4 regions of the Phyllobacterium sp. NPDC097923 genome follow, and region 3 is predicted to be linked to each of the others. Evidence: riboswitches for the same ligand, from Rfam matches in the RefSeq annotation. Region 3 holds a riboswitch; each other region holds the start of a gene.
What was found. Region 3 has a riboswitch for cobalamin ahead of bluB (5,6-dimethylbenzimidazole synthase). Riboswitches for the same ligand answer to the same signal wherever they lie in the genome.
Positions count from the first base shown of each region.

Region 1: another riboswitch for cobalamin. It lies ahead of ACIQWS_RS21275 (aromatic ring-hydroxylating dioxygenase subunit alpha); the one in region 3 lies ahead of bluB (5,6-dimethylbenzimidazole synthase).
Region 2: another riboswitch for cobalamin. It lies ahead of ACIQWS_RS04330 (ABC transporter ATP-binding protein); the one in region 3 lies ahead of bluB (5,6-dimethylbenzimidazole synthase).
Region 4: another riboswitch for cobalamin. It lies ahead of ACIQWS_RS07755 (CbtB-domain containing protein); the one in region 3 lies ahead of bluB (5,6-dimethylbenzimidazole synthase).

Region 1 is NZ_JBIWBL010000005.1:186,232-189,950, reverse strand. It holds gene ACIQWS_RS21285 (L-fuconate dehydratase) at 1-507, shown strand, start outside; gene ACIQWS_RS21280 (DUF1868 domain-containing protein) at 588-1,298, shown strand; cobalamin riboswitch at 1,410-1,610, shown strand; gene ACIQWS_RS21275 (aromatic ring-hydroxylating dioxygenase subunit alpha) at 1,735-2,979, shown strand; gene ACIQWS_RS21270 (hybrid-cluster NAD(P)-dependent oxidoreductase) at 2,987-3,719, shown strand, end outside.
Region 2 is NZ_JBIWBL010000001.1:863,983-867,701, reverse strand. It holds gene ACIQWS_RS04335 (DUF2126 domain-containing protein) at 1-1,070, opposite strand, end outside; cobalamin riboswitch at 1,226-1,439, shown strand; gene ACIQWS_RS04330 (ABC transporter ATP-binding protein) at 1,758-2,564, shown strand; gene ACIQWS_RS04325 (ABC transporter substrate-binding protein) at 2,564-3,511, shown strand; gene ACIQWS_RS04320 (iron ABC transporter permease) at 3,545-3,719, shown strand, end outside.
Region 3 is NZ_JBIWBL010000001.1:2,369,346-2,373,064, forward strand. It holds gene ACIQWS_RS11930 (metalloregulator ArsR/SmtB family transcription factor) at 1-778, opposite strand, end outside; gene ACIQWS_RS11935 (DUF2293 domain-containing protein) at 921-1,238, shown strand; gene bluB (5,6-dimethylbenzimidazole synthase) at 1,171-1,923, opposite strand; cobalamin riboswitch at 1,990-2,166, opposite strand; gene ACIQWS_RS11945 (MOSC domain-containing protein) at 2,193-2,801, opposite strand; gene ettA (energy-dependent translational throttle protein EttA) at 2,921-3,719, opposite strand, start outside.
Region 4 is NZ_JBIWBL010000001.1:1,536,257-1,539,975, forward strand. It holds gene ACIQWS_RS07740 (DMT family protein) at 221-571, opposite strand; gene ACIQWS_RS07745 (hypothetical protein) at 737-1,387, opposite strand; gene ACIQWS_RS07750 (CbtA family protein) at 1,452-2,192, opposite strand; gene ACIQWS_RS07755 (CbtB-domain containing protein) at 2,205-2,414, opposite strand; cobalamin riboswitch at 2,446-2,597, opposite strand; gene ACIQWS_RS07760 (histidine phosphatase family protein) at 2,663-3,241, shown strand; gene copC (copper homeostasis periplasmic binding protein CopC) at 3,328-3,699, shown strand; gene copD (copper homeostasis membrane protein CopD) at 3,699-3,719, shown strand, end outside.

The DNA of each region.
Region 1 (3,719 bases), on a different contig from region 3:
ATCGATTGGGTCAACAAGCTTGCCTTCGTCAAGCCGTTCTTCATCGAAGAGCCGACCAGCCCGGATGACGTGGCGGGCCACCGCAAGATCCGGCAGGCAATCAAGCCGGTGAAGGTCGCGACCGGCGAGATGTGCCAGAACCGCATCATGTTCAAGCAGTTCATCGCCGAAGGCGCCATCGACGTGGTGCAGATCGATTCGTGCCGCATGGGCGGTCTGAACGAAGTGCTCGCCGTGCTGCTGATTGCCGCCAAATATGAGCTTCCTGTCTGGCCGCATGCGGGCGGTGTCGGCCTGTGCGAATATGTGCAGCATCTGTCGATGATCGACTATATCGCCGTGTCGGGGACGAAGGAGGGCCGGGTGATCGAATATGTCGACCATCTGCACGAACATTTTGTCGATCCCTGCCATATCCGGGATGCCGCCTATATGCCACCGTCGCTGCCGGGTTTCTCGATTGAAATGAAACAGGCGTCGATCAAGGAATATCTCCACCGGCCATAGGAAAAGGGGCGGGGCTTCATCAGTCTGACAAAGAGCTGTCCTATGGCGATTGCATTGTCTTTTCTCGTCACGGGGTTCCCATGCTCGATCTGATCAAGCCTTCGCTTGCCCGCTTTGCCGCCAGCCTGCACCCGGAACCACCGGTGCATCTTGGCCGGCGCTACAACAGCGCGGGCGTCTTTCAGCCGGAACCTGGCAATACGGTGGTCTGCCATCTCGTGAAGGGGTCCGAGTCGGAAGGCTCGGTCATTGCCGTGCGCGACCGGATGCTGGCGATGCCCGATGCCGGGCAACTGGCCTTTACCCCCGTCTCCAGCCTGCACATGACGCTGTTTCAGGGCATTATCGAATATCGCCGCCGCCCGTCCTATTGGCCGGATGATGTTCCATTGGAGACAAGCATCGACGACATGACGCGGCTTTATGTGGATCGCCTGCGGGATTTCGAGGGATGCGGGCCGTTCAACGTGGAGGTGATCGATGTCACGCCGGCAGGTCTGACCGTGGCGGGCGCCAGTGAATATGACGAGCGCATCATGCGCGCCTGGCGCGATGAACTGGCCGTGCCGTTCGGTTACCGGCATCCTGATCACGACACCTATGTCTTCCACATCACGCTGGCCTATCCGATCGCGCGGTTCCCGGATGAAAGGCTCGGGGCCTGGCAGGAACTTCTGGATGATTGCCTAGCATTCATCCGGCGTGAATCGCCGGTCATTGCGTTGAATGCGCCCGCATTGTGCAGTTTTGTCGATATGAATCATTTCGAGGAACTGGTGGTTCTGGATTGAACCAGAGGCCGTTTGATCGCCAATCTGCGACATAGTGTACACGCGCCCGGCGTGTCGTCTTACGTAAATGCGATGTCGTTTCCGCACCTATTCTTTTTGGGTGCCGGATGCTTTTATCGGGGCACTTGAGGTGCCGCTTTTCTAGGGAAGCGGAGAATTGGGAAGCCGGTCGGAAACCCGGCGCTGCCCCCGCAACGGTAGTGGAGTGAAACACGGCATAACAGCCACTGGGTCACAACCCCGGGAAGGCGTCGTGACAGCCGATACGGCAACTCCAGAGCCCGGAAACCAGCCTCGGTACTGAAAACCGACTGATCGCGGTGGGCGATCAAGGAGCATGATTCTGTGCGGGCACCAGCCGGTGGCTGGCCGTGCAGGCGTTCTTCCTCCGTCACCACCAGTCAGTTCTTTCGCAACATCGAGGCGAGGACACGACATGGATATACGCAACGAACTGCTCCGGAACCTGAGAAACCGGAAACCCGGCTACGGCCTTGAACAGTCTTTCTATTCCGATCCGGATTATTTCCGGCTGGATATGGAGAACATCTTTTATCGCGACTGGCTGTTCATCGGCCATGATTGCGAAGTCGCCAAGCCCGGCAACTTCTTCACGGTGCAGGTCGGCGACTATCCCGTGGTCATCGTGCGCGACCGCCAGGGCCAGATCCGGGCTTTTCACAATTCCTGCCGCCATCGCGGCTCGCGCGTCTGCTCGGCTGAGCGCGGCACGTCGGCCAAGCTCGTCTGCCCCTATCACCAGTGGACCTACGAGCTTGACGGGCGCCTGCTGTTCGCCCGCCAGATGGGCGATGATTTCGACGCCAGCCAGCACAGCCTGAAGCCGGTGCAGTGCGAAAGCGTCGGCGGTTACATCTTCATCTGCCTGGCGCAGAATCCTGTCGATTTCAGCGCGACGCGCGCACTGATCGAACCCTATCTCGCGCCGCACCACCTCACCGAAACCAAGGTGGCCTATCAGAGCACCATCGTCGAAAAGGGCAACTGGAAGCTGGTCTGGGAAAACAACCGCGAGTGCTATCACTGCGTGGCCAATCATCCCGAGCTGTGCAAGACTTTCCCGGAAGCGCCGAGCGTAAGCGGTGTCCAGGGCGCCGCCGACGATCCGGAGATTGCCGCGCACTGGCAGCGCTGCGAAGCGGCAGGCCTGCCCAGCATTTTCCGCATGTCCGATGACGGCCAGTACCGCGCCACCCGTGTGCCGCTGCTGCGCGATGCGGAAAGCTACACGATGAGCGGGCGCCGCGCCGTCGGCCGGCAGCTCAGCGACAGCGTCAACGAGAAGCAGATCGGCTCGCTGCTGCTGTTCCATTACCCGACCACCTGGAACCATATCCTCGGCGACCATGCCATTTCCTTCCGTGTGCTGCCGCTCGGCCCGGATGAAACGCAGGTCACCACCAAATGGCTGGTGCACAAGGATGCGGTCGAGGGCGTGGATTACACCATCGAGGAACTGACGCATGTCTGGCTCGAGACCAATGACCAGGACCGCCGGATCGTCGAGGAAAATGCCTTCGGCATCCGCTCGCCCGCCTATGAGCCCGGACCCTATTCGCCCGAGCATGAAGGCGGCGTGCTGCAATTCCTCGAATGGTACTGCAGGTTCATGGAAGAGCGTCTCTCCGGCGGCGATACGCGGCTCAGCAAGGTAGCATAGGTACACAATGAACATGGGCGTTCCTCAGTCTTACCCGCACCTTGACCAGATGCAGCCATGGAATGACCGGCTGCATCTGCTGGAGTGTCTGTCGATCATCGAGGAAGCGCCGAATGTGAAGACCTTCACATTCCGTTCCGACAACCAGAACTGGTTCCGCTACGAGCCGGGCCAGTTCATGACCTTCGAGCTGCCGGTGCAGCCCGAAGCCGTCCTGCGCACCTATACGCTCTCCTCCAGCCCGTCACGGCCCTTCACCATCGCCGTGACGGTCAAGGCACAGGAGAACAGCATCGGCACCCGCTGGATGCTGGATCACCTGACCCCCGGCATGCGGCTGAAGGCCTTCGGTCCGCTCGGCGATTTCTCCATGCGCAGGCATCCGGGGGAAAAGTACCTGTTCATCTCGGCCGGGTCCGGCATCACGCCGATGATGTCGATGACCCGCTGGATGCATGATTGCGCCCCGCAGAGCGATATCAGCTTCGTCACCTGCGCCCGCCGGCCCAGCGACATCATTTTCCGCCGGGAACTGGAATATCTGACAAACTGCATGCCCAACCTGAAACTGTCGTTCCTGATCAAGGAACATGAGATGGGGCAGGTGTGGACCGGTATCCGCGGGCGGTTGGAAGCGCCCAAGCTGCCGCTACTGTCACCCGATTTCAAGGACAGGACGATCTTCTGCTGCGGTCCGGAAAGTTTCATGCGCGATGTGCGCGGCATGCTCGAAGCCAGCG
Region 2 (3,719 bases), 1.5 Mb from region 3:
TCGCGCTTGGTCGGCCCGACCGCATCGGTGTTCCATTCGCCCGATTCGAAATCATCGATGGACACGAATGTGGGCTCGCCGCCCATGGTCAGGCGCACATCCCGTTCGTTCAGGATCGCGTCGACCTTTTCGCCGAGCGCATCGAGCGCATTCCAGGATTCGTCGGAAAACGGCTTGGTGATGCGCGGGTGCTCGGACACACGCGTCACCCGCATATCGAAACCGAATTCCACATTGGCGAATTCCGCCATGCCGGAAATCGGTGCAGCGTTGCGATAGTGCGGGGTGGCGGCAAGCGGTACGTGGCTTTCGCCGGTCAGAAGCCCGGAGGTGGGGTCGAGACCGATCCAGCCCGCCCCCGGCAGATAGACTTCGCACCAGGCATGCAGATCGGTGAAATCCTTGTCCGTTCCGGCGGGACCATCGATGGCGACAAGATCAGGCTTCAGCTGGATGAGATAGCCGGAGACGAACCGTGCAGCAAAACCGAGATTGCGCAGGACCTGCACCAGCAGCCAGCTTGAATCCCGGCACGATCCCGAGCGCAGGTTCAAGGTGGCGTCCGGCTCCTGAACCCCGGTTTCCATGCGGATGACGTAGCCGATCTCGCGCTGGATACGTGCGTTGAGATCGACGACGAAATTCACCGTGTTCGTCGGGCTGCGATCGATGGTTGCAAGGAAAGCCGAAACCAGCGGTCCTGCCGATTCCGGCTTCATATAGATCGACAGGTCGTCGCTGATCTCTTCGGGATAGCTGAACGGCCAGGTTTCGGCGACCGGTTCGACGAAGAAATCGAATGGATTGTAGACGGTCATATCAGCGACGAGATCGACCTCGATCTTCAGCTCCGTCACCGGTTCGGGAAAGACGAAGCGGGCGAGGAAATTGCCGTAGGGATCCTGCTGCAGGTTGACGAAATGATTGGCCGGACTGACTTTCAGGGAATGGCTGAGAACTTTTGTCCGGGAATGGGGTGCTGGCTGGAGCCGGATGATCTGCGGCCCGAGCGTGATGGGCCGGTCATACCGGTAATGCGTCAGATGATAGACTGCTGCGTGAATTGCCATATCGCCTCAAAAGTCTGATTCAAAAAAACCGCGGTTCCACAAATGCTCCCCGCACTCTAACGAGTTACCGGCCAATTGAAATCTTTCATTTGCCAAAAATTTTGGCAGCGGCAAAAATTGCCGCATAAACGTGCTTGCAACTGCGCGGCTGGCCGCATAGCATTCGCGCCGATGGTTTCTTCTGCACGACAACGCGGGAGATGAAAAGGGAACACGGTGAGGCGTACCCAAAAGGGACCGAGACCGTGGCTGCCCCCGCAACTGTAAGCGGTGAGCGATGCCTGACATGCCACTGACCGGAAGGTCGGGAAGGCAAGGCGAAGCTGAGACCCGCGAGCCAGGAGACCTGCCATCTCATCTACAATTCGAACCGGACGGGGTGTGCCGGGAGCGATGCGATGTCCTCTCCCGCATTGTCGCGATGGTGCATTGGCCGCGTTCCCCTAACCTTTGTCCACAAGGCAAGGCACCGGCATGACCACGCCAAGACCCGACCACCTGATTATCCTCTGCACCCCGTGCAAGACCGCCGGCGGCCAGCCGCGGCCGGGGCAGCCATGACATATCGGGTATTGACTAATGTTATAACGTTACTATACGAGAACGACGCGTCCGCGATGACGCGACGACGTTTACCGGTTGGGATTTGACACCATGTGCCTTGCCTGCAGTCACGGATATCCGCCCATGAGCCATGTCGCCCTGCGTGCCGACGAGGTGACGTTCCGCACAGCCGGCCAGACGCTGGTGGATGAGGTATCGCTCGACATCGTGCGCGGCGCGCGTCTTGCCATTATCGGGCCGAATGGCGCCGGGAAATCCACGCTTTTGCGCATGCTGGCCGGGCTGCTGCGTCCCTCCTCCGGCAACGTCCATCTCGACGGCACGGCAATAGACCGGCTGCCGCCGAAGGAACGGGCCAGGAGATTTGCCTTCGTCGGCCAGACCGACATGCCGGACCCGCAATTGCTGGTGGACGATTATGTATCCCTTGGCCGCATCCCGCACACCGGCACCCTGACCAAGGCGAAAGACCGGGATATCGTGACGGAAGCCCTGCTCCGCGCCGGGATCGCCGCGTTTTCGCGCCGTCCCATCGGCTCGCTCTCCGGCGGCGAAAGGCAGCGCGTGCAGCTGGCGCGCGCCATCGCCCAGCAGCCGGATATCCTGTTTCTCGACGAACCCACCAATCACCTCGACCCGAAAGCGCGCAGCGAACTGCTGGCGCTGGTCGCCGGCCTCGACGTGACAACCATCGCAGTCCTGCACGACCTGCCGCTGGTGGCGCCGTTTGCCACCCACGTCGCCGTCATGCATGCCGCCCAGCTCGTCGCCGCCGGCACGCCCGACGAAACGCTGACGCCGCGCATCGTCAGCGATGTCTTCGATCTCGATGTGCTGCGCCTGCGCCATCCCTCGCAGGATCGCGATCTCATGGTGTTCGAAGCACCCGGACCAACCACAAAACAAACTGCTCAGCTACGGAGAATTTGATGAAAAGAATGCTGCTCGCCCTCGCCTTATCGGCGCTGTCCGCCCCCGCATGGGCGTTTCCCGTGACGGTCGAAAGTTGCGGCAACCCCCTCACCTTCGAGGCCGCGCCAAAGCGCGCGGTCATCCAGGACATCAACATGAGCGAAATGGCCTTCGCCCTGCACCTGCAATCCTCGATGGTCGGGGTTTCGGGCATTACCGGCTGGTACAAGCTCGACGACGCCTTCAAGAAGCAGCTGGGCGCCATTCCCGAGCTTGCGCCCAAATACCCGACCCTTGAAAATCTCATTGCGGCGGAACCGGATTTCTTCTTCGCCGGCTGGAATTACGGCATGAAGCCGGGCGGCGAAGTGACCCCCGACACGCTGGCGCCGCATGGCATCAAGACGCTTGAACTGACCGAAAGCTGCGTTCATCTCGACAAGTCCCGGCCCGCTGCATCCATGGACCTGCTTTATGGCGACATGGAAAAGCTCGGCAAAATTTTCGGCAAAGAGGACGAGGCAAATAAACTCGTCGGCGGCTGGAAGACAGAACTTGCCGCGATCAAGACCAAGATCGGCGACAAGAGCGGCACCCGCGTCTTCCTCTATGATTCCGGCGAGGACAAGCCGTTTACAGCGGGCAAGTTCGCCATTCCCACGGCGATGATCAGCGAAGCCGGCGGCACCAACATCATGGCCGATCTCGACACCAGTTGGGGCACTACTTCGTGGGAAACCGTGGCGACGCGCAATCCGGAATTCCTCGTCCTCCTCGATTATCAGGATGATGCGGGTTACCAGAAGCTGCTCAACTTCCTCAAATCCCATCCGGCAATGAAGGAAACCGACGCCGTCAAGAACAACCGCTTCGTCGCCCTGCGCTATGCGGAACTGACGCCCGGACCGGCCAACATCGAGGCCATCGCCAAGATGGCCAAGGCCATGCATCCGGAAGCATTCTGAGTGCATCTGCCTTTCCGTCAGCATCTGACACTCATGACGGGGGTGATGGCCATTCTGGCCCTCGCCCTCGTGTCGATTGCCTATGGGGCAACGGTCATTCCGCTCGGCGACGTCCTGCGCGCCCTCGCCCATGCCGCCGGTCTCTCCGATACCGTCGTCAATGGCCCGGTCGGCAAGATCATCGTTGACCTGCGCCTGCCGCGGGTGA
Region 3 (3,719 bases):
CGAAATCGACGATCAGCATGCGCCCGCCCGCACGCAAGGCGCGTGCGGCCTCGCGGATGGCCTCGGCAGGATTGTCGAGGAAGTGCAGCACCTGATGAACGGTCACCAGATCGAAGGACTCCCGGTCAACCGGCAGCGAATAGACATCGCCCTGGCGGACCTGCGCATTGGTGATGCCGGACCGATCAAGATTGGAGCGGGCAATGGTCAGCATGTCGCGATTGATATCGATGCCGACACCGCGCACGTAGAGCGGGGCAAACAGTTCGAGAAGACGGCCGGTGCCGGTGCCCACGTCAAGCATCGCCTGGAACGGTGTGCGCCCGATGATCTTCGTCAGCGCGGCTTCCACCGCGCCATCCGGCACATGCAGCGAACGGATAGCGTCCCAGCTGGTGGCATTGGCACTGAAATAGGCGGCGGCCCGCTCGCGGCGCTGCAGCTTCACCGAGCCGAGCCGCTCGATATCACGCTCCAGCAACGGATCGGACACATCAAGACGATCGAGCAGGATCCGGGCGATATCGCCAACCACCAGGGATTCAGCGAGGCGGAAATAGGCCCAGGAGCCCTCCTGATAACGGTTGATCAGATTGGCTTCGAACAGCAGCTTGAGATGGCGGGAGACGCGCGGCTGCGACTGCCCGAGGATGGAGGTCAGATCGGAAACCGTCAGATCCCCCCGGGACAACAGCGCCAGAATGCGCAGGCGGCTGGGTTCCGCCGCTGCCTTCAGCGTATCGACCATCAGGTCAAGATTGAGATCACGTTTGTCCATCAAGGTATCCTCAAAAGATATAAAGATATGTTTATGTGAGAAATACAGATTTGGCAAGTTTTGTTTTTCCGTTGACGGCAAATTTTGTCGCGTCTGAAATAGGCTGGTATATCGATCAGCGAATCGGCGGGAAGAGAGTGCAATGAGTTCAGGAACCAACCGCCAAAGGGCCATCGGCAAAGCGCTGACGCTGCTTTTGCCGGCCGTGCCCTATTCGGATTCCGAGCCCATACGCGCCGCCGCCACGGCACCGCACATGAAAAGCCTGCCACCACCCATTGCGGTGTGGCTGGCCACGGTCGCCCACGTCCGCCATCAGCACACGGATTACGATGCGCTACGCGACGAGGGCTACGACAAGGAGTCGGCCCGGTTCTTCGTGCTCGAAGCCATCAACCGGAAATTGACGGAATGGCGGGCGACGCGGCTGCTGGATCCGGACGAGGACGATCCGAGCTGACTTCGGCGCCGGCATTCCACTGATCTTCATAGATGAGCTGGTCCAGCGGCAGCCGTTCGCGCCAGCCGCGCTTTTGCAGCTCCGGCTGATCGTAGAGCTGGTCGACATAGCCGATGCAGAGATAGGCGATGATCTCGACATGATCAGGGATGGCCAGAATGCGGCGCATGTCCCGGTCGTGGTAGATGCTGACCCAGCCGACGCCGATGCCTTCCGCCCGCGCCGCCAGCCACAGGTTCTGCACGGCACAGACGGTGCTGTAGACATCCATCTGCCGGTTATGGGTGCACCCCAGAACGACATCGCCGCCGCGTGTCCGGTCGCAGGTGATGCACAGATTGACCGGCGCCTTCACGATGCCCTCAAGCTTCAGCGATGCATAGAGCGCCTGCCGCTCGTCGGTGAACATGGCCTTTGCTTCGGCATTGGCGCGGGTAAAGGCCCGGTGCACCTCGGCCTTGCGCGCCGCATCGCGGATGAGAATGAAATTCCACGGCTGCATGAACCCCACCGACGGCGCGTGATGGGCGGCATCGAGCAGCCGCAGCAGCACCTCGTCGTCGACGGGCCTTGGCAGGAACTGGTCGCGCACATCGCGGCGGGTATGGATGGCTTTGTAGACGGCGGCGCGCTCGTCCGCGGAAAAATCGGCAGCGGCCACGGGACCACAGGCAGAATCATGCATCGTTTGCTCCCAACAATGCGAGGACCAGGTTGCCCTGACCCCAGACACCTCCCCGCTGTCCATGCGGTTTCGGCTATCCGGTCCGGCCGGTCTTCTGACTGAGGTTCACCTGCACCGCGCGCCTTCCGGGTTTCCCCGTGGCAATCTGCGCGGCCCATCCCCTATACAGCGTTGGGCACGTGCCGGATTTGCACCGGCTTCCCGATTCTCCTGCATGCAGGCACCGGACCTGCATTCCATTCGCCACAGATCGGCGAAGGACGCAAGCATCAGCCCGGATAAATCCATTGCTCCGGCAGACGCGCATCGATTTTTTCGCCGGAACGGATGATTCCCGGCACTTCAACCCAGACGACGATGCCGCGCAGCCGCTTCGACGCCTTGACAAAGTCAAGCGCCGTCGCGGTGTGATCGGCGGTCTGCGCCCGCTCGGCGATGGAGCGTCCGGCGACCTTGCACGGCGCGTTCTGTCCGTCGACCTTCAGCGTCACGCCGCCTTCGAAGAACAGCAGCGTGCGCGGCGGCAGCATGGAAAGCGAGGGAATGCCATCCACAACCATGTTGGCGCCGATCCATTCGGGCTTGATGTGCGCCAGACCCATGGCCTTAGCAATGGCTTCGAGTTCGTCTACCGCCAGAATGGAAATATGCCGCTCATTGCGCATTTCGGTACCGCGCGGGTACCAGGGTTCGCGCCCGCCGGACCGGCGCGTCAGGCCCGCGTGATAATCGCCGCGGATGCCTTCAAAGGTGAGATCGAGCGTGTCCGTGGCAGCGGTGACAAAACTGTCTTTCGGCGCCTGGAACAGGCCGCTCACCCGTCCGACAATCTTGCGGGCCGGAAGGATGTCCGTTCTGGTTGCGAAAAGGTCTGTCATGACGGCACTCCGGTGAAATCAGCCGCATCTTAGGAAAATTGCTTGTTAAAACCAGCCAATATCACTGATGGAAACGTCAAAATTGGTGATGGGAGGGCGTTGCCGCCCTCCCGGTCGCATCAGCGTGTCAGAGGCTTGTAGCTCGGACGCTTCGGATTGACGCTGTCCGGTCCGAGACGACGGATCTTGTCATTCTCATAGTCCTGGAAGTTGCCTTCGAACCATTCGACGTGGCTGTCGCCTTCGAAGGCCAGGATGTGCGTCGCCAGCCGGTCGAGGAACATGCGGTCGTGGCTGATGATAACGGCGCAGCCGGCGTATTTTTCCAGCGCGTCTTCCAGAGCCGCAAGCGTTTCGGTGTCAAGATCGTTGGTCGGTTCGTCGAGCAGTAGGACATTGCCGCCGGATTGCAGCATCTTGGCAAGATGCACGCGGTTACGCTGACCGCCGGAGAGATTGCCGACCTTCTGCTGCTGGTCACCGCCCTTGAAGTTGAACGCCGAGACATAGGCGCGCGAATTCATCTCGTTCTTGCCGATCTTGATGATTTCATTGCCGCCGGAGATTTCTTCCCAGACATTCTTCTCCGCCGCGAGGTGATCGCGGCTCTGGTCGACATAACCGAGATGAACCGTTTCACCGACGCGGATCGAGCCGGAATCCGGCTTTTCCTGTCCGGTGATCATCTTGAACAGCGTGGTCTTGCCCGCACCGTTCGGACCGATGATGCCGACAATGCCGCCGGGCGGCAGCTTGAAGGTCAGGTTTTCGATGAGAACGCGGTCACCGAAGGATTTGGTGAGGTTCTCGGCTTCGATAACCACCTGTCCCAGGCGTTCGCCCGCCGGAATGATGATCTGCGCATCGCCGGGACGCTGCTCATTGGCGGCATCGACCAGCGCGTCATAGGCCTTGATG
Region 4 (3,719 bases), 830 kb from region 3:
GACTTCCTTCATGGCAAAGAATGCTGGGCGGGGTGATCGGCGGGCTTCCGTGAATCCGGTTGAAATTGGTCCTATCCATGCTCTGAAATTACAGAAAATAGCCGAAACCGGATGCCGCATCGCAGATAGCAAGTAGTCTTTCCCCGCTGTCGGTCCTATAATTATCTGACTAACTATACTTCCCGTCTGCACCATCGAGCACGTGCACGGCCGTTTGATCCTAGAGCGGACCCTTGAACACGAAGAATGCGCCGCCGCAGATCATCGCGAAGCCGACGAGGTGGTTGATGGTGATTTTCTCACCCAGATACATCACCGAAAAACCGGCAAAGACCAGAAGCGTGATCACTTCCTGGATGGTCTTCAGCTGGGCGGCGGAATAGATCTCGTGACCGTAGCGGTTCGCCGGTACCGCAAGGCAGTATTCGGCAAAGGCAATCATCCAGCTGATGAAGATGACCAGTAAGAGCGGCCGGTCCGCGAATTTGAGATGGCCGTACCAGGCAAATGTCATGAAAACATTTGAGCCGAGCAACAGGAGGATGGGCCGGATATAATCAAAGGAGGGCATGAAGTGTCCTTGGCTCTAAGCGTCATGGGGCAGGGAATGCAGTAACGTTCAAACGGTCAAAACGATCCGGACAGCAGGCTTACGTCAAGTCGCGCGCAGCGGAAAGGGCGATCCGGGGTTTGGCGACAAGACATGCGCGGTGTGACCTAAAGGCCATAGCCTTGATCAGGCGTTGACAGGCTGTCGTGGCGGGCGTGTCAGATGGATGACGGCAAAAAGCGCTGAATCAAGCAGCATCGCGAATCCCAGGAAGGAAAACAGGCTGGTCAGGTGTCCAGGCACATCGCTCCAGCGCGGCCTGATGATATCAGCCGTGTTGTAGGGATCGCCGCTATACTGGCACATAACGAAAGAGCCGCCATTGCGCACAAGTGTGGCATCGAGATCGGAGACAAGGGCACTGACGGCGTCCCGGTGTTCAGGCATGTCACGCATATACACAAGCACAGCCTTCGTCGCAGCAAGATAGGCGTGTGAACAGGCATTGAACGGGCTTTGCTCGTCGGTGACACTGCCGGGGACCATGCCCCAGAGACAATAGCTGTATTGGATATTGGTGTAGTTCAGCAGCCGCCGGAATTTCTCATCGGTGCGGGTCATGCGGGCCGCCAGATCGAGAATCGGCTTGCGGTAGTCGGCGATTAGCGCCATTTCACCATGCGACAAGCTTGGAATGGAAATGCCCGACGTATCGGTACCGGCGCTGCTGCGGTGCGCCCATCCGCTTTCGGTTTGCAGCATGAACAGGCATGCGACCAGAGCCAGGAACCAGCCTGCCGGGCATCCCATGGGGATATCGAAGCGTTGCGGTCTCATGACAGTCCCATCGGCAGCGGCAACCTGAACGCCCGCAGGACGTTCAGGTATGGCGCGACCGCGCTCAGCGTGCCGCATGCAGACGATAGCGCGGACGCTGTCCGGCCAGAACCCGTTCAGCCAAAGCGCCGAAGAGCAGACCAAGCGTGGTCCAGACGATCACATGGATCCCCAGCGAAGCGACGCGGAAGTTCCAGAGAACGGTCGGTGAGAACTGTTCGGGAACTTCGTTGATGGCGGGAAGCGAGTATTGCACCAGCGCAATGAACACGACATAGGCGGCACCGGCCATCAATGTCGCGTTCCATGCGCCGTGCTGGGCATAAAGGCGCTTTGCCAGACCCACAGCCGCCGCAAGGGCACCGAGCGAAACCACCAGCATGACGAAGAACAGTTCCGTTCTGGCGCCGATGGTATCCGGGCTGCCAACCGCAGGCGGATTCATCGGGTACTTGATGCAGGGAACGAGAACAATTGCCACAAAACCCGCGAGCGCCAGCAGGGCCGCCGTACTGCGCGGGCTGAGGGAACTGACCCGGCCATGCACAAAGGCAAAAACCAGGGAGAACAATCCGCCAAGCGCGGCACTGTAGACGACAATGCCGGTAAACAGGCCGATGCCGGCCTGTGTCGCCCGCGTGACAAGCTCCGGTTCAGCCGCTGCGCCGGCCGCCGTGCTCATCTTTTCCTCGAAGGCAATGGCGTGATCAACCTGCGGTTCGCCGAACACCCGGGCAAACCCGAACGCCAATAGCCCGGCGATGACCCCTACGATCATGCCGCGGATCAAAAGATCTCTTGTCATTGTTTTGTTTCCTCAGTGGCAGGGAAATCCGAGGAGATGGCGGCCGTCATGAACGAATTCGTGCACATACATGCCCGAGAAGAGCGACATCGCACCTTCTTCCGCACCAATGAAATAGATTGCGAGCAGCATGATCAGCCCGCCGAAAATGGCCCATGGCAAGACTTCGCCAAGAGGAATGGGCGTGACGCCTGCTGACGGCGTAAGAGCGATATCGGACATGAATTTTCTCCCAGAATGACGCGTTCACTAACGGAATAAATGATGTTGCGGCCAGGGTCTGGCTTTCAATCAGTGAAAAAGGACTGATTAATTACAGTGGCGCGACCGCTCCGGAATTTCACCGGCTTCCAAACTCGCAACAGCACGGTTATATCTGTGCGCGCCGCAGACTGTCAATGAACGGTCTGCGGGCTGTTTCCGGTTTTTTCCTGAGGGTTTTGAGGGATATTTTGGCCAGAGCCACGCGGTTGACCCTTGTTTGCCATGGCGCCACACCGGCGATCCGCACAGGTGCTTTCCCCGCTGACGAAGCGCTTGAACCCGGGGAAGCCCAAAACCTGCAGGCTATTGCCGGGCATTTGCGCCGTGCGCACCGTGTTTTGACCAGTCCGGCGCTGCGCGCCCGGCAAACCGCCGATGCCCTGGGTTTGGAATCCGTTGTCGATGCGGCGTTGGCGGATATCGGTTACGGAAAATGGGCGGGTAAGACGCTCGCCGCTGTCCACCAAGCCCACCCCGACGATGTGACGGACTGGATGAACAATCCCGCCTCGGCCCCGCATGGCGGCGAATCCATCCATGATTTTCTCGTCAGGATTGCAGATTGGATGAGCGCGCATATGCATGATGGCGGTCACACAATCGTGGTGACGCACGCTTCCGTCATTCGCGCCGCTGTTCTGAGCGTCTTGCAGGCACCGGATTCCGCATTTTGGCGCATCGATGTCGAGCCGCGCAGCTGTACGGAAATGAGCAGCGACGGCCGCCGGTGGATGCTTCGCGCTGCCGCCTGCGTGCCGCCGCGCCCAACAGGGATTCTGCCATGATCCCGGCAAAAATCAGGCTTAGCTTTCGCCGCGCGGTCGCACCCTTTCTCCGGATCCGTCAAATCCGCCCGCTCACAGGAGTTCTCATGTCACGGCTCATTCGTATTTTTGCTGTCGCAACCGTCCTCAATGCCGGCCTGTTGGGGCAGGTATTGGCGCACGCCCATCTTGAATCGGCAGTTCCGGCCGAAAACGCCATCGTGAAGGTCTCGCCCGTCGAGATCGATCTGACGTTTTCCGAGGGTTTGAACCTGAAATTTTCAGGCGCAACGATCACCGGCCTGGGCAAGGCGACCGTATCGACAGGACAGGCCAAACTGTCGATCAACGACCACAAGACACTGGTCATTCCGCTGTCGGCACCCCTCGCGTCGGGGGAATATACCGTGAACTGGACCGCACTTTCCACCGACGGTCACAAGACCAAGGGCAGCTATACATTCACCGTCAAACCCTGATGGGGTTGGAGACCACGCTT